2 regions of the Enterobacter cloacae complex sp. 394F7 genome follow, and region 2 is predicted to be linked to the other one. Evidence: predicted binding sites of a transcription regulator. Region 2 holds the regulator's gene; the other holds the start of a gene.

Region 1 (11,184 bases), on a different contig from region 2:
CGCCCCGGAGGTCACGATAACAATACGATGCCCTGCGGCATGCAGCTGAGCGCACTGACGTACAAGCTCAACAATGTGGGCGCGATTTAGGCGGCGCGATCCGCCTGTTAAAACACTGGTGCCGAGTTTTACCACCAGCGTCTGGCTGTCACTCATGATTCTCTGCCGTTCAACGATAAGGGAAAGTGATGTCGAACGAACGTTTTAACAGGTGTCAGGCCCGTTGCCAACTGCCACAGCACATCGCGAAACACTTTGTTGCGCGGGATCAGGAAGCGTAGCGGCGGATTTTGACAATTTTATTACCGAAATAATAAATCACAGTTTTTTAAAATTAATCTTAATTTGTCATAAAAGTTTCATTCCGTAACGTTAAAACCCTTTCTGTTTTTTCACGGGACTTAAGCATGAGCTTATCGTCCAGCGAATTTTTAAGCGCGTTTATAAGACAGGATCGAAAATGAAAAAGAGCACTCTGGCATTAATGGTTATGGGCGTTGTGGCTTCCGCATCTGTTCACGCTGCCGAAGTTTATAATAAAAACGGCAACAAACTGGACGTGTACGGCAAAGTTAAAGCAATGCACTACATCAGTGATGACGATTCAAAAGATGGTGACCAGACATACGTGCGTTTCGGTTTTAAAGGTGAAACTCAGATCAACGATCAGCTGACGGGCTATGGCCGTTGGGAAGCGGAATTTGCGGGCAACAAAGCAGAGAGCGATTCCACTCAGAAAACGCGTCTGGCGTTCGCCGGTCTGAAGCTGAAAGACTTTGGTTCTCTGGATTACGGTCGTAACCTGGGCGCGTTGTATGACGTGGAAGCGTGGACCGATATGTTCCCTGAGTTTGGCGGCGACTCTTCCGCGCAGACCGATAACTTCATGACCAAGCGTGCAAGCGGTCTTGCCACTTACCGTAACACCGACTTCTTTGGCGCGGTTGATGGGCTGGATATGACCCTGCAATACCAGGGTAAAAACGAAAACCGCGACGTCAAAAAACAGAACGGTGACGGTTTTGGTACGTCTCTGACCTATGACTTTGGCGGCAGCGATTTCGCGGTAAGCGGCGCGTACACCAACTCTGACCGTACCAACGCGCAGAACCTGCTGACCCGCGGCGAAGGCAAAAAAGCCGAAGCCTGGGCAACCGGTCTGAAATATGATGCGAACGATATCTACCTGGCGGCGATGTACTCCGAAACCCGCAATATGACCCCAATTTCTGGCGGCTTTGCCAATAAAGCGCAGAACTTTGAAGTGGTCGCACAATATCAGTTCGATTTCGGTCTGCGTCCATCCCTGGGTTATGTCCAGTCTAAAGGCAAGGATATCGAAGGTATTGGCGATGAAGATCTGGTGAAATATATCGACGTCGGCGCGACCTATTATTTCAACAAAAATATGTCCGCGTTTGTTGATTATAAAATCAACCAGATTGATGACGATAACAAACTGGGCGTGAGCAGCGATGATATCGTTGCCCTGGGTATGACCTACCAGTTCTGAGTCGGCAGTAATAAAAAAACCGGCATTAAGCCGGTTTTTTTGTGCCCGGTGGCGCTGCGCTTACCGGGCCTACGGGATCATCACCCGGCATTATTTCATCTTTACGCCGTCAATTTCGCCTTTTCACTGGAAAAATCATCGGCAGGCTCAAGCTTCAGGTCCAGCGTGGCCAGTAAATCGCGCGCCTTGTCGTGGAACTCTTTCAGGGTATATTCCAGGCGGTCAATCACTTCCTGATCTTTGATGGTAGTGGCCTGCCAGTTGCCGTCTTTATTAAACAGGCCAAACTGGTAGCTATAGGTAAAACGTTTCTCTTCTGCTTCCATTTCCATCCACCAGCCCCAGAATTCACGTTTTTCGGGTGCAGGCTTCACGTTGACGCATACAGCCAGGCAGTCGAAAAAAAAGCGATTCTCTTCACACTGCTCTTCTCGAATATACGGGCCAAGAGCCATGAACTTCTTAATCAATCTACTTTTCGGGTGTCCACTCGGTAACGTCATTACGATCTCCTTTTGTGAAGCCACTGTTTTACCAAACCATCAAAATTTAGCAATCTCTTAACACAATCTCTGGGCGATCCAACGCGTAATCTCTTTTAATGCTTTGTCAAAATTCTGATACACCGGGCTGAAGGGAACTTCCAGCAATTTGCCATCCGCAGATGACGATGTGATTAAGCGTGACTCCTCTTCCGGGCTAAACGGATCGTTTTTCCAGAAGCCGGACAGCATCGGCGTTGGACACCGGCGTCCCAGCAGGCCCTGCGTTTTTAACGAATAGCGATTGAGTTCCACGCGCAGCGCTTCGTCTGAAGCATCATGCATGCCAAGGCGGCTGGCCAGTACGTCGAGGTACATTTCCGGCACGCTGCCCTGACGGGCAGGATCGCTGAGCAGAGCGTGAACCACCGGCCCAAGACAGGCTACGGCCTTCAGGCGTGACGCCTCAAGATAGGCCAGACGCACGGCCACGTTCGCCCCAAAGCGGAAACCAAACGCCGCGACGCGGGTGTGGTCGACCCAGGGAATGTTTTCCAGCGCTTTCAACGCATGCTGGTGCAGAAGACTGGAATCCTGCGTCAGTTTCCATTTAGAGGAAAAACCGATAGAGGGCATATCAAGCGTCAGCATCGCGATCCCTTTTGGGGCGAAGTAACGCTCATACAGGCTGTAATAGTCGATTTGCAGCGAATCCAGCCCACCGCACATCAGCACGGTCGGGAACGGGCCGTCGCCTTCAGGCATATGCAGGAACCCGGTCACGGGCGCGCCGCCGGGGATGGTGAACTCAAGCTCGCGCATCCGGCCCGGCAAGCGTTGGGCAGCCTCTTCATAGGCACGGTTTGCCAGCGCCTGCGCCTGCTCCGCCAGCTCATCCCCTTTTAAGTGCGGATAGGCGGCAATGGCGTAAAGGTTGGCTGCGTGCAGCCAGTGCTTGCCGCTGAGGGTGGCGTCCTCTTCCTGGCTGGCTTTTTGCTGCCAGAGCATCGCCTGTTTCGACCATTCGTAGATCCAGTTGCCGCCGCGGTAACCCACCACCGTATCGTAGAGTTCGCTGTCGGTACGTTCGGCTTCACTCATGACGATACGCGCCTGCACGTCGAGGATTTCCCGCGGATCGATACCGCGCCAGATCCACATCAGGCGGTTAATCATGCGATACCAGTGAGGCACGTTTTTACCGTCTAACGCAGACTGGACGGCAGGCTGGTTCCCCGGATTGAAGCGACGCACCAGCGTCGAAGTTTCAGGGTGCTTGAAACGGGGTTTGAAGAGTGTCTCGGTGAGATTCGCCTGCGTCATTGCGTTGCCTCCATGGATACGTCATATAGTGTCCATTGTAACGCGTGGCAGGATAAAAAGAACAACGCCCGGCATAGCCGGGCGTGTAAAGTTACGTACGGAAATTAACGGCCGGAAATAGGCGGTACGAAGACCACGCCCATGTCCCATGGCTGTTCAATCCAGGTATCCTGTGGGATATCAATCACGTAATCATCCACCAGTGGGCGGCCCGCTGGTTTCGCGAAGATGGTGACGAAGTGCGCTTTTGGGTACATTTCGCGGATAGCCACCGCGGTACCGCCGGTATCCACCAGGTCATCAATAACGATGAAACCTTCACCGTCGCCTTCCGCGCGTTTCAGCACTTTCAGCTCACGCTGGTTGTCGTGGTCATAGCTGGAAATGCAGACGGTATCGACATGACGAATACCCAGCTCACGGGCCAGCAGCGCCCCCGGTACCAGACCGCCACGGCTAACGGCAATAATGCCTTTCCACTGTTCAGAAGGCATCAGACGCGCGGCCAGTTTGCGTGCGTGGATCTGCAACATGTCCCAGGTGACGACGTATTTTTCGCTCATGTGAAGTGTCCCAGCCTGTTTTTATACGGCTTAAAAAGTGTTCGAGGGGGAAATAGGTTGCGCGAGATTATAGAGATCTGACGCACTAAAAACCAGTGTTTAGCGCCCTCTGCCTGAGTTTTTACATGCTTTATGCTACCAGCCATCGGAGAAAGTGGTATTCTCAGTTGCATCTCGCAAGCCTGACTTGTGGTAACTATTAACCTGCTAACCCTGTGACCTGCAACTCGCTTTGCAGGGCATCGACAAGGAGACTTATCGTGTCTGAACTGTCTCAATTATCTCCCCAGCCGCTGTGGGATATTTTTGCCAAAATCTGCTCCATTCCACACCCGTCTTACCATGAAGAACAGCTTGCCGAACATATTATGGGTTGGGCGAAGGAAAAAGGTCTGCACGCTGAACGCGACCAGGTTGGCAACATTCTGATCCGCAAACCGGCGACCGCAGGCATGGAAAACCGTAAACCGGTTGTGCTGCAGGCGCACCTGGACATGGTGCCACAGAAAAACAACGACACCGTTCACGACTTCACGAAAGACCCGATCCAGCCGTACATCGACGGCGACTGGGTGAAAGCGCGCGGCACCACGTTGGGTGCAGATAACGGTATCGGTATGGCCTCTGCGCTGGCGGTACTGGCGGACGACAGCGTTCAGCACGGTCCACTGGAAGTGCTGCTGACCATGACCGAAGAAGCGGGCATGGACGGTGCGTTCGGTCTGCAGGCGAACTGGCTGCAGGCGGATATTCTGATCAACACCGACTCCGAAGAAGAAGGCGAGATCTACATGGGCTGCGCGGGCGGGATTGATTTTATCTCTACCCTGCCGCTCTCACGTGAAGCGGTGCCTGCTGGCTTCCAGACCTTCAAGCTGACGCTGAAAGGGCTGAAAGGCGGCCACTCCGGCGGTGATATTCACTTAGGCCTGGGCAACGCCAACAAACTGCTGGCACGCTTCCTGGCGGGCCACGCGGCTGAGCTGGACCTGCGTCTGGTCGATTTCAACGGCGGTACGCTGCGCAACGCAATTCCGCGTGAAGCGTTCGCGACGGTAGCCGTTCCAGCCGCCAAAGCGGACGAGCTGAAAAAGCTCTCCAGCGTCTATCTGGATATCCTGAAAAACGAACTGTCCGCGAAAGAGAAGAACCTGACCGTAGTGCTGGAGTCCGTGTCCACGGATAAAGCCGCGCTGACCACCCAGTCTCGTGACACCTTTATTCAGCTGTTAAACGCGACGCCAAACGGCGTGATCCGCAACTCAGACGTCGCGAAAGGCGTGGTTGAAACCTCTCTGAACGTGGGTGTGGTCACCATGGGCGACGACAGCGCAGAGATCATCTGCCTGATCCGATCGCTTATCGACACCGGTAAAGAGTACGTAGTGAGCATGCTGGAATCTCTGGGCACGCTGGCCGGTGCGAAAACCTCTGCCAAAGGCAGCTACCCAGGCTGGCAGCCGGACGCAAGCTCTCCGGTGATGGCACTGGTGCGTGAAACATACCAGCGTCTGTTCAACAGCACCCCGAACATTCAGGTGATCCACGCGGGTCTGGAATGTGGTCTGTTCAAGAAGCCGTACCCGAACATGGATATGGTCTCCATTGGGCCAACCATTACCGGGCCGCACTCGCCGGATGAGCAGGTTCACATTGAAAGCGTGGGCCATTACTGGACCCTGCTGACTGAACTGCTGAAAGCGATTCCTGCTAAGTAATACCCTCACCCCAGCCCTCTCCCAAAGGGAGAGGGTGAACAACGTCGCGCCACCGGCCTTTTTACAATCCCAATACCAGCTGACGTTCCAGCTGCGGATCCAGCAAGGTAACGTGTAACCCCACCAGCCTGACCCCTCGCCCGCCCCGACGTTCATCCCAGGCCCTTTTCGCCGTCGCGATGAGATCCTCTTTATTCAGGCGCGGCCAGACATGCTCCTGAGTCGTCTGCTGAAAATCATTGAACTTAAGCTTCACGCCCTGACGGGCAATCAGCAGGTCCGGTTTGACCTTGATTAAGCGCCGTTCCAGCTCAGGATAGAGCTGCTCCGTAATGATGGTTTCGCATTCAGACCAGTCATGAATATCTTCAATCAGTGTGCGTTCAACCCCGACCGACTTTCGCAGCCGCTCGCTGCTGACACTGCGCTCGTCTATCCCCTGACTGCGCTCCCACAGCACGCGGCCAAATTTTCCGAAGCGTTTAAGCAGCATGGCTAAATCGCTGCGCTGTACATCTTCGCAGGTTCGCAACCCCATGCTTTCCAGCTTTGCCGCAGAGACTTTGCCTACGCCCGGGATTTTGCCGAGCGGCAGCGTTTTTAAAAACGCCGGGACCTCTTCCGGGGTAACAACGTACTGGCCGTCGGGCTTGTTGAGATCGGACGCTATTTTGGCGAGGAACTTCACCGGTGCGACCCCTGCCGACGCGGTCAGATTCAGTTCCTGGAAGATAGTCCGGCGGATCTCCTGCGCCATCAGCGTCGCGGAGCCGTGACAGTGCACGCTGTCGGTGACATCAAGATAAGCTTCGTCCAGCGACAGAGGTTCAATCAGTGAGGTGTAGCGAGAGAAGATTTCGCGGATATGCAGGGACGCTTCTTTGTACGCCTCAAACCGACCGGGTAAAAGCGTGAGATGAGGACAGAGCTTAAGGGCCATGGCGGTAGGCATGGCGCTGCGCACGCCAAATTTGCGCGCAGGATAGTTGGCGGTGCTGATTACACCGCGCTGGACACGGCTACCGCCAATGGCAATAGGAATATCCCGCAGCGCCGGGTTGTCACGCATCTCCACTGCGGCAAAAAAACAGTCCATATCGACATGGATTATTTTGCGCATTACGACCACCACACATGTATTTATATACAGTATATCAAAGTCTAAAAAATGCGACAGCAGATTTACCTTCTCTTATTTGTCATAAAAATATGATACAAAAAATAACACGTAACTTGTTGTATATATTAATTTTTTATGTGAATAAGGATATAAATTCATGAGAAAAATACTCGCGCTCTCTCTGCTGCTCGTGACGGGAACGAGCTACGCTGGCCCACAGATCGTTGCCCACCGGGGCGGAACAGCCGATGCGCCAGAAAACACAGTACAAGCGATCAAACTGGCCTTAGAGAATCAGGCTCAGGCAGTCTGGATAACCGTGCAGCTAAGTAAAGACGGCGTTCCGGTCCTGTATCGTCCTTCTGATTTAAAAGCGCTGACGAACAAAACAGGCAAAATCTCGGACTACACGCTTGCGGAGTTATCGGCAGTTGACGCTGGCTGGAGCTGGGGCGGAGAAACCCATCCGTGGCGTGGCAAAGGGGTGACGATCCCCACCCTGAAAAGCGTACTGGAAACCTGGCCACAAACCCGGTTTTATATTGATATCAAATCACCTGACGCCGATCCGGCCACGATGGGAAAAGCGCTTCTTGCGGTGCTTAATGAGACCCAGAGTCTGGGGCGGGTCAGGGTTTATTCTACTGAGGACCGTTATCTTGCCTCGCTTCCGGCAGCAATCCCACGCTTTGTTACCCGCAGTGAAACGCGCTCCAGGCTGGTAACGGTATCGCTGAGCCACCAGTGCCTGCCACCAGAGCAGACGATGCAGGAGTACTGGTACGCGCTAGAGCTGAACAGAACCGTTGACGTGGTTGAGAAATTTACCCTTGGTGAAGGGGTGTCCCGCTCAACCCTCACATGGGATAAAGAATCCATGGACTGTTTCCGCTCGCAGGGCAACAGTCACGTTATCTTGCTGGGCGTGAACACCGCCGAAGATTATAAAAAGGCAGAGGCGCTGCAGGCGGATGCGGTGATGGTCGACTCGCCCGCCGCCGCAAAAGCGTGGGCTAAATAAGCCAGCAGGCCGCAATAATGCGGCCTGCTGTTATCGTTACGTCGCGATTTACAAAATTCGGCGCTGCTGCTCCCGCGCCATCCTTTTTTTACGGGCATCGCACGGTTCCGGGCAGTCGCAGACTTTTTCCATGCCAATGGACGAGATCCCACCGCAGCTGCCCTGAATGCTTTTGCGCTTGATGATCCAGCCTAACGACATGCCGAATATGACCAGTACAAAGACCGCGAAGGTTGCCAGAAACGTCAGCATCATCAGCCTCCAAAATCATCCAGCAGGATGTTCTCATCTTCCACGCCCAGATCTTTAAGCATCTTGATCACTGCGGCGTTCATCACTGGCGGACCACACATATAAAACTCGCAGTCTTCCGGCGCAGGATGCTGTTTGAGGTAGTTTTCATACAGCACGTTGTGGATGAAGCCCGTATGGCCGGTCCAGTTATCTTCCGGCTGCGGATCGGAGAGCGCCACATGGAAGGTGAAGTTAGGGTTTTCACGCGCCAGCTGTTCGAACTCATCATCATAGAACATCTCACGCAGCGAACGCGCCCCGTACCAGAAGCTGATTTTACGCTGACTGCCAAGCCGCTTGAGCTGGTCGAAGATGTGCGAACGCATCGGCGCCATACCTGCACCACCGCCGATAAATACCATTTCGGCATCTGTTTCTTTCGCAAAGAACTCGCCAAACGGGCCGGAGATGGTCACCTTGTCGCCCGGTTTTAATGACCAGATATACGATGACATGATGCCCGGCGGCGCATGCGGTACCGCTGGCGGCGGCGTGGCGATACGCACGTTAAGCATGATGATACCCTTCTCTTCCGGGTAGTTCGCCATGGAGTAAGCACGAAGCGCGGGCTCTTTAACCTCAGAGACAAAGCGGAAGAGGTTGAATTTATCCCAGTCGGCACGGTATTCGTCAGGCACATCGAAGTCAGCGTAGGCTACGGTGTGCTCCGGACATTCAATCTGGATATAGCCCCCCGCCCGGAACGGAACGCTCTCTCCTTCAGGCACCCGCAGTTTAAGCTCTTTGATAAACGTGGCTTTGTTATCGTTGGAGATAACTTCGCATTCCCATTTTTTGACGCCGAAAATCTCCTCAGGCAGTTCAATTTTCATGTTCTGGCGCACCGCGACCTGGCAGGCCAGACGGCAGCCCTCTTTCGCCTCACGCTTGGTGATGTGCGACAGCTCAGTGGGCAGAATATCGCCACCGCCCTCTTTCACCTTTACGCGGCACTGCCCGCAGGAGCCACCGCCGCCGCAGGCCGAAGAGACGAAGATGCCGTTGCCGGCAAGCGTATTCAGCAGTTTATCGCCGGCTGGCGTGCGGATCTGGTTTTGCGGTTCATCGTTGATATCGATAATGACATCGCCGGAATTCACCAGCTTCGCGCGCGCCACCAGAATCAACCCCGACAGCACCAGTACAATCAGCGTGAACATCGCCACGCCAAGCATAATTTCCATCAGTTAGCCCTTATAGCTGCACACCGGAGAAGGACATAAAGCCCAGCGCCATGAGACCGGTGGTGATAAAGGTGATCCCTAAGCCACGCAGGCCTGCAGGCACGTTGGCATATTTCATTTTTTCGCGGATCCCCGCCATGGTGACGATAGCCAGCATCCAGCCGATCCCGGAGCCGAAACCATACACAATTGATTCGCTGAAGTTGTAATCACGCTGAACCATAAACGAGACGCCACCGAAGATGGCGCAGTTCACCGCAATCAACGGCAGGAAGATCCCCAGTGCGTTGTAGAGTGACGGGAAATACTTATCAAGGATCATCTCAAGGATTTGCACCAGCGCCGCAATCACACCGATAAAGGTAATGAAGTTCAGGAAGCTGAGATCCACCCCCTCCACCAGCGCGCTGTCGCGCAGGACAAAGTTGTACACCAGGTTGTTGATCGGCACCGACAGGCCAAGCACCACGGTAACCGCTATGCCCAGGCCAAATGCTGTCGATACCTTTTTGGACACGGCAAGGAACGTACACATGCCGAGGAAGAACGCGAGCGCCATGTTTTCAACAAACACCGCGCGCACAAATAAACTCAGGTAATGAGCCATTGTCGGTTACTCCTTTTCCTGCTGTTCTGGCTTCAGGGTACGAATTAGCCAGATCAGCAAACCGATAATGAAAAATGCGCTTGGAGCCAGCAGGAACAGGCCGTTTGGCAGATACCAGCCGCCGTTCTGTACCGTGTCCAGCACCGTGATGCCAAACAGCTTACCGCTGCCAATCAACTCACGCAGGAACCCTACGGACAGCAGGATCACGCCGTAGCCGAGGCCGTTGCCGATGCCGTCCATAAAGCTCGCCAGCGGGGGCATTTTCATGGCATAGCCTTCTGCACGTCCCATCACGATACAGTTGGTGATAATCAGGCCCACAAATACCGAAAGCTGTTTCGATATTTCATAGGCAAAGGCTCGCAGCAGCTGATCGACCACGATCACCAGCGAGGCGATGATCGCCATCTGCACGATGATCCTCACGCTGTTGGGGATATGGTGGCGGATCATCGAGATAAACATGCTGGAAAACGCGGTTACCAGCGTTACTGCCAGCGTCATCACCACCGCCGTTTCCAGCTTGGTGGTCACCGCCAGGGCTGAACACACACCCAGCACCTGCAGCGTTATCGGGTTATTGGCTAAAAGTGGGCCAATCAGCACCTTTTTAACTTCTTTCAGTTCACCCGTATCAGCCATGGTTCAGCGCTCCTTCACGTACATTTTTCAGGAAAGGACCAAAACCGAGTTCGCCCATCCAGAAATCAAAACTGTGCTGCACCCCTTTGGAGGTGAGCGTGGCCCCGGATAGGCCGTCAACAGCATAGACATCGTCAGGACGCGCAGACCCTTTCATCACCTTCAGCGCAGGCGCTCCGCTGTCGTCGAGCACTTTCTTCCCGACAAACTGCGCGCGCCAGTTAGGGTTCTCCACTTCACCACCGAGCCCCGGCGTTTCACCCTGGTCATAGTAGGTGATGCCTTTCACGGTGCGGCCATCCGTATCAAGCGCCACGAAGGCGTACATCATTGACCACAGGCCGTTGCCGTAGATGGGCAGCACCACTTCCTGCACCTGTTTTTGCTCATCACGTACGAGGTAGATTTCAGCCAGATTGCTGCGACGCTTAATACCCGCCGGATCCTGAGATGCGTCCAGCGTCATGCTCATCTGCGGGTCTTTTAATGCCAGCGCCTGGTTATATTTCGCCGGATCTTTATCCAGCAGTTGACCCGTTTTTAAATCCACCAGACGCGCGGTGATGCGCTCAGCAAAGACGGCCGACACATCGTCTGCACTCATCCCTTCCTGCATCAGCCCGGCGACGGCCAGGATGTTGCGCTGTTTATCCAGCGCGCGCTGCTCCTGCTGTCGCGGCTTTAACCCCACGGCAGAACCAGCCACCACAATGG
Region 2 (11,184 bases):
GGTCAGCGAGCGTTGACGTGACGCCAGCAGTGCCGTACAGCACAGGTTCATGGCGTTTGCGGCACCGGCGTTGTTAATACGCACCATCAGCTCAGCCGCGATACCGTTAACCGTTGGCGTCAGCCAGGCTGGACGCACCGCTTCGATAGGATCGATAGACTCGCGCCAATCGGGAACATGGTTGTTCAGATACGTCATCAACGGCATCGGCTCGCCGAAGTTTACGTAGCCCTGACCAAGATTGCGTAGCTTGCTCAGCCCGCGCAGCATCTGCGGCAGGCTCTCTTTCTCTTTAGTCGCCCCGCGCAGCTCTTTGGCGTAAGTCCCCACTTCCATGACGTGCTCATAGCCAATGTAAATGGGCACCAGCGTGATGGGACGAGTGCCGCCGCGTAGCATCGCCTGGATGGTCATCGACAGCGTGCCAGTTTTCGGATCCAGCAGACGGCCGGTTCGTGAACGTCCCCCCTCCACGAAGTACTCAACGGAATAACCGCGGCTGAACAGCTCGCCCAGATATTCACGGAATACGGTGGAGTAGAGCTTGTTGCCCTTAAAGGTACGACGAATGAAGAACGCCCCCAGGCGGCGGAAAATCGGGCCTGCTGGCCAGAAGTTCAGGTTGATACCGGCTGCGATGTGCGGTGGCACCAGCCCCTGGTGATAGAGCACATACGAGAGGAGCAGGTAGTCCATGTGGCTGCGGTGGCAGGGCACATAAACAATTTCATGGCCGTCATGCGCCAGTTGGCGAACGCGCTCGGCGTTATGGACGTTAATGCCCTGATAGAGGCGGTTCCATGTAAAGCCCAGGATGCGGTCAGAAAGACGGATCATCTCATAGGAGAAGTTCGCGGCAATCTCTTCCATCAGCGCAATGGCGTTCTGCTGTGCTTTTTCATGAGAAATCTTTTTACTGCGCGCTTCGTCTTCAACAGCACGAGCGATCGCTTTGGAAGCCAGCAGCTTGTTGAAGAGATCCTGACGCGCCGGAAGGCGAGGGCCAACGGCGGCCAGACGCTGACGAGCGAAATGCATGCGCGCCACGCGCGCCAGTTTTTGCGCGATGATCTTATCGGTGCCGTGCTCGTCGGCCATCCGGCGCAGCGAGACGGAAGGGGAGAAGCGCACAAAGCTGTCGCGCCCCAGCCAGGAGACGGCGAAGAATTTCTGGATGCCATTAAGCATGCGTAACGGTGGGTTCTCTTCCCCCTTTTCGCGGCCCGGACGACGACCAAACATCACCGACACCGGCACCATCTGCACATCCAGATCGGGATTGCTGCGATGCAGGTCGAGATAGTCGTGGAACAGCTTAATGGACTCTTCTTTTGGCGTGTAATAGGTAAACACGCGTGGCCCACCGTGAATGAACACGTATCGCGGCAATAGCGTACCGTCGACTTCTAACGGTTCAAGCGGGTCAGGTAAATCATGCGCCAGACACTGGGCGCGAAGCGTCAGCAAGTCTGCCTTCGAGTTATAAGGCAAAACATACATAATAGGGCGCGACGTATCGAGCCCCAATTCCAGCGCGGGTTCTGCTGGGATAGACTTACTTTTTACCAGGACGCTTAATGGTAAATTAAGTAATTTGTAGTAAATTCGTGGCCAGCCAGACATAAACGATGTAAAGCCTCTGGTTAATAATGCAATTGCGGCGCAAGGATAACAGAAAGCGCGCGAAATTACTGTTGTTACCCGTCATACTTCAGGCTACAGCGCAACACGTTGCGCCTCCTGTTATTGACGCTATTTCAAATAAAAGGTTCTTTTAATGGCCAATAATACCACTGGGTTAACCCGTATCATTAAAGCTGCTGGCTATTCCTGGAAAGGTTTTCGCGCCGCTTGGGTCAACGAAGCCGCGTTTCGCCAGGAGGGTGTCGCCGCGATTGTCGCGGTGATTATCGCCTGTTTCCTTGATGTTGATGCCATTACCCGCGTGCTTCTGATCGGCTCCGTGCTGTTGGTGATGATAGTGGAAATTATTAATAGCGCTATTGAGGCCGTTGTGGACCGTATTGGCTCTGATTTCCACGAACTTTCTGGCCGGGCAAAAGACATGGGCTCTGCTGCCGTGTTGCTGGCGATTATCACTGCGGTCATCACCTGGGTCACGCTGCTTTGGTCACATTTCCGATGAGCCTCGAGGAATAATTAAGTCCCTGGTTTTTTGTGCAGTTTTTGGTTCCAAAATCGCCTTTGACTGTATATACTCACAGCATAACTGTATATACACCCAGGGGGCGGAATGAAAGCGTTAACGACCAGGCAGCAAGAGGTGTTTGATCTCATTCGGGATCATATCGGCCAGACGGGTATGCCACCCACGCGTGCGGAAATCGCGCAGCGTCTGGGCTTCCGTTCTCCGAACGCTGCCGAGGAACACCTGAAAGCGCTGGCGCGTAAAGGCGTAATTGAGATTGTATCGGGTGCTTCACGCGGTATCCGCCTGCTGGTGGAAGAAGAGACGGGCATTCCGCTGGTGGGGCGCGTCGCGGCAGGTGAACCTCTGCTGGCGCAACAGCATATTGAAGGCCACTATCAGGTTGATCCCGGCATGTTCAAGCCGAGCGCGGATTTCCTGCTGCGCGTAAGCGGTATGTCCATGAAAGACATCGGTATTCTTGACGGCGATCTGCTTGCGGTGCATAAAACGCAAGACGTGCGTAACGGCCAGGTTGTGGTGGCACGCATCGATGATGAAGTCACCGTTAAACGCCTGAAAAAGCAAGGTAATACGGTTCAGCTGCTGCCGGAAAACAACGAGTTTTCCCCCATTGTGGTAGACCTCCGCGAACAAAACTTCTCTATCGAGGGGCTGGCGGTAGGGGTCATTCGCAACGGAGAATGGCTGTAATCTCATCCTGACAGGCTACGGATCTGCCGTGGCCTGATTCCTTATCCACTCCCGGTATTTTTTCATGTCACTGCTTACGGCATCCGATAAGGCATTGTGGCGTCTTGCACTGCCGATGATTTTTTCCAATATCACCGTTCCTCTGCTGGGGCTGGTGGATACGGCAGTTATTGGTCACCTTGATTCACCCATCTATCTGGGCGGCGTGGCGATTGGCGCGACGGCGACCAGCTTCCTTTTTATGCTCCTGCTCTTTTTGCGCATGAGTACCACCGGGCTTACGGCGCAGGCGTACGGTGCTAAAGATCCTTTGCGTCTGGCGCGTGCGCTGGTTCAGCCGTTAATTCTGGCGCTTGGGGCAGGCGCGTTAATCGCTATATTACGTACCCCACTGATTGATCTGGCGCTGCATGTCGTTGGCGGCAGCGAGGCGGTACTGGAGCAGGCACGACGCTTCCTGGAAATTCGCTGGCTCAGCGCGCCCGCGTCGCTGGCCAATCTGGTTCTGTTGGGGTGGTTACTCGGCGTGCAGTATGCCCGCGCGCCCGTGATCCTGCTGGTGGTAGGCAACCTCCTCAACATCGTGCTCGATCTCTGGCTGGTGATGGGCCTGCACATGAACGTGCAGGGTGCGGCACTGGCGACGGCGATTGCCGAATACGGGACGTTTATCCTTGGTCTGTGGATGGTATGGCGGGTGCTGGTCATGCGCGGGATCTCCGTTACACTGCTCAAGAATGCATGGCGAGGCAATATCCGCACCCTGCTGGCGCTTAATCGCGACATTATGCTGCGCTCACTGCTGCTGCAGCTCTGTTTCGGCGCACTGACGGTCTTTGGCGCCCGGCTTGGGCCAGATATCGTCGCGGTGAATGCCGTTCTGATGACGCTGCTGACCTTTACCGCCTATGCACTGGATGGCTTTGCCTATGCTGTGGAAGCGCATTCCGGCCAGGCATACGGCGCACGTGAAAGTGGTCAGCTGCGGGATGTCTGGCGGGCGGCCTGTCGGCAGTCGGGGCTGGTGGCGCTGGCGTTCGCGCTGATTTACGCCTGTTTTGGCGAACAGATTATTGCGTTACTCACCTCCCTTCCTGCACTGCGCGAGCTGGCAAGTCATTACCTCATCTGGCAGGTCATTTTGCCGGTGGTGGGGGTCTGGTGCTATCTGCTGGACGGTATGTTTATTGGCGCGACGCGAGGAGCGGAGATGCGTAACAGTATGGCGGTGGCGGCGGCTGGTTTTGCCCTGACGCTGCTCACGCTCCCCTGGCTGGGTAACCATGGTTTATGGCTCTCCCTGGCGGTCTTTCTCGCGTTGCGGGGCCTGTCACTGGGCTTTATCTGGCACCGGCACTGGCAAAACAATACCTGGCTTCCTTCCCGCAACGATATATCGTGACGGTTAAAGATTCCGAATATGAAATCAACTGCCGAATCCTTAACTACAATTATTATCACGTCCAGCAGAAAAGAACGTAACGGACGTTACGACCCGACGCTTAACTAAGAGGACACGATGATGAATAAAGACGAAATCGGCGGCAACTGGAAGCAGTTCAAAGGTAAAGCGAAAGAACAGTGGGGTAAGCTGACGGATGACGATATGACGGTCATCGAAGGTAAACGCGATCAGCTTGTCGGTAAAATTCAGGAACGCTACGGTTACGAGAAAGACCAGGCGGAAAAAGAGGTCGGCGACTGGGAAAAACGCAACGACTACCGTTGGTAACCGTGTGATACCCGACAGTACAAGGAAGTACTCCCTGAGGGCGGCCATGGGCCGCCTTTGTTTTGGCTGTTAACGCGGCTTTTTCTTTACGAGGATAGAGTGGTCATGGTGGCACGCGTCCTGATGCCGGCAGGCCTCCACTTCTACACACGCAGAGCATAATCCGTGTGCTTCAATGACGTTATGGCGCAAGGCAAAGCCCATTCTGGCCGCCAGCGTATGCATAATATCTTCTACGCCTTCCGCCCCTTCTTCTTTCACCACGCCACAACGGTCGCAGATAAACATGGCCGACGTATGGGTTGGCTGGTCAAAAAGATGACACAACACATAACTGTTTGTGGATTCGACCTTGTGTACAAACCCTTGTTCCAGCAGAAAATCTAGCGCACGATAGACCGTAGGCGGTTTAGCCTGTGGCTCGCTTTCGCGCAGCAGGTCGAGCAGGTCGTATGCGCTGATGGCGCCCTGCTGCAGGGTCATCAGACGCAAGACTTCAAGGCGCTGCGGAGTCAGGCGCACATTGCGTTGCGCGCACAGCTTCTCTGCCTGCGCTAACAGCTCTTTTGTGGACTTATCCATTTAGCACCTCGGATGTTATAGGCTGGCAAACCCTCACTTTACCATGTTCTGGTAAAAACGCCGAGATCCGCCAGGCTGTGCTATACCTGACCCATCGCAAACCGGGAAATTAAATATGAAAAAACCTGACTGTATTCGGCACTGGCGAGACGTGGAAGAGCCAGATAATTCAACCTATCCCGACAGCAACGAGCTTTTCTCCATCGGTGCACCGCTGGCTCGTCACCTGGGGCTCAGGCGAATCGGTATTCACCACGAGCGTTTGCCGCCCGGGCGTCGAACCTCCTATCCCCACGCGGAAAGCGACGAAGAGGAGTTCATCTATGTGCTGGAAGGGTATCCGGAAGCCTGGATTAACGGCTATTTGTGGAAGCTTGAACCCGGCGACAGCGTAGGGTTTCCTGCTGGCACCGGCGTCTGCCATACCTTTATTAATAACACCGAAGAAGAGGTGCGATTACTGGTTGTTGGCGAGGCTAACAAGAAGCACAACCGAATCTACTATCCGCTTAATCCGGAGTATGCCGCCACGCGTGAAGATCGCTGGGTTGATCATCCCCCTCAGTTCTTTGGGCCGCACGATGGAAAACCTGGGAAAAAATAATTTCCTCTTCTATAAATATTGAGGGCCGTCACAAATAACAACAGGCCTGTCCGGAGTTTTACTTAAGGAAATAGCGGGTCTTTTTGTACTTATTCACAGCAATAGTTCGTTCCTGTTTGGGTGATAACAAACAGGGTGATGTTATTAACGACAATAAGACGAGCATACTGTGAAAAAACATTTTAAATTTTCGGTGGTTAGCATCGCTGTCTCCCTGTTTATGGCAAATCAGGCGGGAGCAGCCAATACCTGGACAGAATCACGTAGCGACGCAATGGGTGGTACGGGCGTCGCTTCGGGCAGCTATGGCAGCGGGGCGTTAATCAACCCTGCGTTGTTGGCAAAGGCGAAACCGGACGATGATGTGACGGTTATTTTACCGTCCGTCGGCGTGCAGGTGACGGATGAAGACAATCTTCAGGATGAGATTGATACCATCAACGATAAAATCAATCACTATAAGGATGTGGTTGATAGCCTGACCCCCATCGAAGTGATTACCAACCCGCTGGGCTCAATCAATCAGTTCCAGGGAGCGGCAAAAGATCTTGCCGATGAACTGGACTATCTCAAAGGCAAAACCGCACGCGCTACGGCAGGCGCGGGGATTGCGGTGAGTATCCCTAACGATGTGCTCTCCGTGGCCTTTATGGCGAAAGGCTATGCCCACGGGCGCGTCAGCTCTTCCATCGATCAGCAAGATATTGATTACCTGCGCAGTATCCAAAACAGCGATGCGGTGGCGGCGGGCGTGGCACTGGATGCGGCGCTAAACGGTACTGATCAAATCACAAAAAACCTTAACTCTACGGCGTCTGGCCGGGCGGCAATTGTCTCCGATTATGGTGTTGCCATTGCCCGTCAGTTCGATCTGGGTGGCGTCCCGGTTTCCCTTGGTGTCACGCCAAAACTGCAGAAAACCTGGATCTACAACTACACCACCTCAATTTACGATTACGACAGTAACAAGTGGAACGACAGCCGCTACCGGAAAGACGATACCGGCTTTAACGTGGATGCCGGTATCGCGGCCGATTTCGGCGAGCACTGGACGGTCGGGGTGAGCGGGCAAAACCTGATGTCGCGCGATATCGACACCAAGGACATTCGCATCCGCAACGGGCGCACGGGGGAAGTGGTGAGCTATAAAGACACCTATCAAATCCGTCCGCTGGTGACGGCCGGTGCCGCCTGGCACAACGATCTGGTGACCCTGACCGCCGATGGCGATCTGACAGAAACCAAAGGCTTTAAAAGCGAAGATACCTCGCAGTATGTTGGCGTGGGTGCGGAAGTGACGCCGCTGAGCTGGCTGGCCGTGCGGGCGGGTTATCGTGCCGATATGAAAGGGAATGACAGTAACGTCTTTACCGGTGGTGTCGGTTTTGCACCGTTTAACACGGTCCACGTCGACCTGATGGGGCTCTACGGTGAAGATGAAACCTGGGGTGCAGGGGCACAGTTAAGTATGACGTTCTAAAGGGCACCGGAGGCGTTGCGCCTCCGGCTTTTCTTTATGCTATAGTAGCGCCCCTTTTCCACCAGATGCTTAAAACTTCGCCATGTCGTCAGAACACCAGACTGCCTTTCCCGCACACCGTTTCTCCATTGCGCCCATGCTCGACTGGACGGACAGACACTGCCGCTATTTCCTGCGCCAGCTCTCCCGCCATACGCTGCTGTACACCGAAATGGTCACCACCGGTGCAATTATTCACGGTAAGGGCGACTATCTGGCGTACAGCGAAGAAGAGCATCCGGTTGCCCTGCAACTGGGTGGCAGCGATCCGGCTGCGCTGGCGCACTGTGCGAAGCTGGCAGAAGAACGTGGCTACGACGAAATTAACCTTAACGTTGGCTGTCCGTCCGATCGCGTGCAAAACGGCATGTTCGGCGCCTGTCTGATGGGGAACGCACAGCTGGTAGCGGACTGCATCAAGGCGATGCGTGATGTGGTCTCCATTCCGGTGACGGTGAAGACCCGTATCGGTATTGATGACCAGGACAGCTACGAATTCTTGTGTGATTTCATCAATACGGTTGCCGGAAAGGGCGAGTGCGAGATGTTTATCATCCATGCGCGTAAAGCCTGGCTCTCTGGCCTTAGCCCGAAAGAGAACCGCGAAATTCCGCCGCTGGACTACCCGCGTGTGTATCAACTGAAGCGGGACTTCCCGCACCTGACCATGTCGATCAACGGTGGTATCAAGTCGCTCGACGAGGCCAAAACACATCTGGCGCATATGGATGGCGTGATGGTCGGTCGCGAGGCATATCAGAATCCGGGTATTCTGAAGACGGTCGATCGCGAGATCTTCGGCGTTGAAGGCGCAGACACTGACCCGGTTGCCGTGGTGCGGGCCATGTATCCGTACATTGAACGTGAGCTGAGTAACGGCACTTACCTTGGCCATATCACGCGTCATATGCTTGGCCTGTTCCAGGGGATCCCGGGCGCACGCCAGTGGCGTCGCTATCTGAGCGAGAACGCCCATAAAGCTGGCGCGGATATCGAAGTGCTGGAACAGGCGCTACGCCTGGTTGCAGATAAACGATAAATCTCGCTAAAAATTCGTCAAATTCACCACGCCCCGCACAGCCTTGCGGGGCGTTTTGCTTTTATAACAACACGTTAGAGTTGGCATGGTTCTTGTAATGATTGCGACATCATTCGGGAACTCGTGGGAGAGAACCATGCTGGAACTGCTTTTTGTGATTGGCTTTTTTGTCATGCTGTTAGCCACCGGCGTGTCGCTGCTCGGCATTCTGGCAGCGCTTGTGGTGGCGACAGTGGTCATGTTTATTGGCGGATTATTTGCCCTGACGATCAAACTTCTGCCGTGGCTGCTGCTGGCCGTTGCGGTGGTGTGGGTTATGCGGGCGATTAAATCACCAAAACTGCCCACTTATCAGCGTAATAACCGCTTTCGTTACTAAGGTATTGAGGGGTTCGTCACATACCTGCAACTTTTCCGGCGGCATTGCTTAGAACGGAATAGGATTTACTTATCGAATCTGTCACTATGGCTGCCGCTAAAGAATTCATCGAGCTGTACCCTACATACAGCCGAACTAAAAAAAGAAAGGGCTTCCTCAGGGAAGCCCAATTTCTTTTATGGGATCAGGGAATTAACAGACTCGACCCCTGCGTTGACCGACTCTCCAGCACCTCATGCGCACGTTGCGCATCGCTTAGCGCGTACTTCTGCGCATCTGCCACATCCACTTTGATGACCCCGCTGGCAATCAGCGAGAACAGTTCGTTACTGGCTTCGAGCAACTCTTCGCGATTGGTGATGTAGCCCTGCAGGGATGGACGAGTGACATACAGCGAGCCTTTCTGATTCAGAATACCCAGATTCACACCGGTCACCGCGCCTGACGCGTTACCGAAGCTCACCATCAGACCGCGGCGCTGCAGGCAGTCCAGAGACGCTTCCCAGGTATCTTTCCCTACCGAGTCATATACCACGCGCACTTTTTTGCCGCTGGTTACCTCTTTTAAGCGTTCAACGATGCTCTCTTCCCGGTAGTTAATCACCTGCCAGGCGCCGGCCTGCAGCGCGCGCTGGGCTTTTTGCGCGCTCCCCACGGTGCCGATCAGTTTTGCGCCTAACGCTTTGGCCCACTGGCAGGCGATGAGCCCTACGCCGCCCGCAGCCGCATGGAACAGGAACTGCTCGTCGGGTTTGATTTCATAGGTTTTACGCAACAGATAATAGACCGTCAGCCCTTTCAGGAAGGAGGCCGCGGCCTGTTCAAACGAAATGGCATTGGGCAGGAGGGCAACTTTGTCAGCCGGAACGTTGTGCACGGAGCTGTAAGCGCCCAGCGCCGATTGCGCATACACCACGCGATCGCCTTCTTTAACATGCTTAACGGCGCTGCCCACTTTGCTGACCACGCCCGCCGCTTCGGTACCCAGACCGCTCGGCAGTGACGGCGGTGGATAAAGACCGCCGCGAATATAGGTGTCGATGTAGTTAATGCCGATGGCTTTATTTTCAACCTGCACTTCATTTTCGCCAGGCGCGGCGGGGGTAAACTCCACCGCGTTGAGTACGTCAGGGCCACCATGCTTGTGAAATTCAATACGTGTTGCCATGCTTCCTCCAGAATGTGGTAATCTTTCGACCCACTCTTTATCTCGGTAACTCCATTCACTATGGCAGGAAACAAACCCTTCAACAAACAGACTGAACCTCGTGAGCGTGATTTTCAGGTCGCCGGGTTAAAAGTCCCGCCGCACTCGATTGAAGCGGAACAGTCGGTGTTGGGCGGTTTAATGCTGGATAACGAGCGCTGGGACGACGTCGCCGAGCGCGTCGTGTCCGACGATTTCTACACCCGCCCGCACCGCCACATCTTCACCGAAATGGCGCGCCTGCAGGAGTCCGGTAGCCCGATTGACCTGATTACGCTCGCGGAATCGCTGGAGCGGCAGGGGCAACTGGACAGCGTTGGCGGTTTTGCTTATTTAGCAGAACTGTCGAAAAACACGCCAAGTGCAGCGAACATTAGCGCTTATGCGGACATCGTTCGCGAACGCGCCGTTGTTCGTGAGATGATCTCGGTCGCGAATGAAATCGCCGAAGCGGGCTTTGATCCGCAGGGTCGCACCAGCGAAGACCTGCTCGATCTCGCGGAATCCCGCGTCTTTAAAATTGCTGAAAGTCGCGCCAATAAAGACGAAGGCCCGAAAAACATCGCCGATGTGCTCGATGCCACCGTCGCCCGTATTGAACAGCTCTTCCAGCAGCCGCACGATGGCGTAACCGGAGTTAACACCGGCTATGACGATCTTAATAAGAAAACCGCAGGCCTGCAGCCGTCGGATTTGATTATCGTCGCCGCGCGTCCGTCGATGGGTAAAACCACCTTTGCGATGAACCTCGTCGAAAACGCGGCGATGTTGCAAGATAAGCCGGTCTTAATCTTCAGTCTGGAGATGCCATCTGAGCAGATCATGATGCGTTCTCTGGCATCGCTTTCTCGTGTGGATCAGACCCGTATCCGTACAGGTCAGCTCGACGATGAGGACTGGGCGCGTATCTCCGGCACCATGGGGATCCTGCTGGAAAAACGTAACATTTATATCGATGACTCCTCCGGCCTGACGCCGACAGAAGTGCGCTCCCGTGCGCGCCGTATCGCCCGCGAGCATGGCGGTATTGGCCTTATCATGATTGACTACCTTCAGCTGATGCGCGTGCCGTCGCTCTCTGATAACCGTACGCTGGAGATTGCGGAAATTTCCCGCTCGCTCAAGGCGTTAGCCAAAGAGCTGCATGTGCCGGTCGTGGCGCTCTCGCAGCTTAACCGCTCCCTGGAACAACGTGCCGACAAACGCCCGGTCAACTCCGACCTGCGTGAATCCGGCTCCATCGAGCAGGATGCCGACTT

What was found. The regulator LexA, encoded in region 2, represses DNA repair genes until DNA is damaged. The targets are predictions, from matches to a motif close to TNCTGTATGTACATACAGNA.
Region 1: a site for LexA is predicted at 6,732-6,751, ahead of dinB (DNA polymerase IV). Genes of this name have one in related genera too.

What each region holds. Positions count from the first base shown of each region.
Region 1 is NZ_JBXWCS010000003.1:370,953-382,136, forward strand. It holds gene proB (glutamate 5-kinase) at 1-156, opposite strand, end outside; gene phoE (phosphoporin PhoE) at 461-1,513, shown strand; gene crl (sigma factor-binding protein Crl) at 1,615-2,016, opposite strand; gene frsA (esterase FrsA) at 2,074-3,318, opposite strand; gene gpt (xanthine phosphoribosyltransferase) at 3,423-3,881, opposite strand; gene pepD (cytosol nonspecific dipeptidase) at 4,142-5,599, shown strand; gene dinB (DNA polymerase IV) at 5,661-6,719, opposite strand; gene AC2FAK_RS06660 (glycerophosphodiester phosphodiesterase family protein) at 6,877-7,740, shown strand; gene nqrM ((Na+)-NQR maturation NqrM) at 7,789-7,995, opposite strand; gene nqrF (NADH:ubiquinone reductase (Na(+)-transporting) subunit F) at 7,995-9,218, opposite strand; gene nqrE (NADH:ubiquinone reductase (Na(+)-transporting) subunit E) at 9,229-9,825, opposite strand; gene AC2FAK_RS06680 (NADH:ubiquinone reductase (Na(+)-transporting) subunit D) at 9,832-10,470, opposite strand; gene AC2FAK_RS06685 (Na(+)-translocating NADH-quinone reductase subunit C) at 10,463-11,184, opposite strand, start outside.
Region 2 is NZ_JBXWCS010000018.1:34,411-45,594, forward strand. It holds gene plsB (glycerol-3-phosphate 1-O-acyltransferase PlsB) at 1-1,623, opposite strand, end outside; gene AC2FAK_RS21030 (diacylglycerol kinase) at 1,778-2,146, shown strand; gene lexA (transcriptional repressor LexA) at 2,255-2,863, shown strand; gene dinF (MATE family efflux transporter DinF) at 2,928-4,265, shown strand; partial or broken gene AC2FAK_RS21045 (hypothetical protein) at 4,262-4,336, shown strand; gene AC2FAK_RS21050 (CsbD family protein) at 4,386-4,595, shown strand; gene zur (zinc uptake transcriptional repressor Zur) at 4,665-5,177, opposite strand; gene AC2FAK_RS21060 (cupin domain-containing protein) at 5,293-5,781, shown strand; gene AC2FAK_RS21065 (conjugal transfer protein TraF) at 6,002-7,261, shown strand; gene dusA (tRNA dihydrouridine(20/20a) synthase DusA) at 7,344-8,339, shown strand; gene pspG (envelope stress response protein PspG) at 8,476-8,718, shown strand; gene AC2FAK_RS21080 (quinone oxidoreductase) at 8,903-9,886, opposite strand; gene dnaB (replicative DNA helicase) at 9,947-11,184, shown strand, end outside.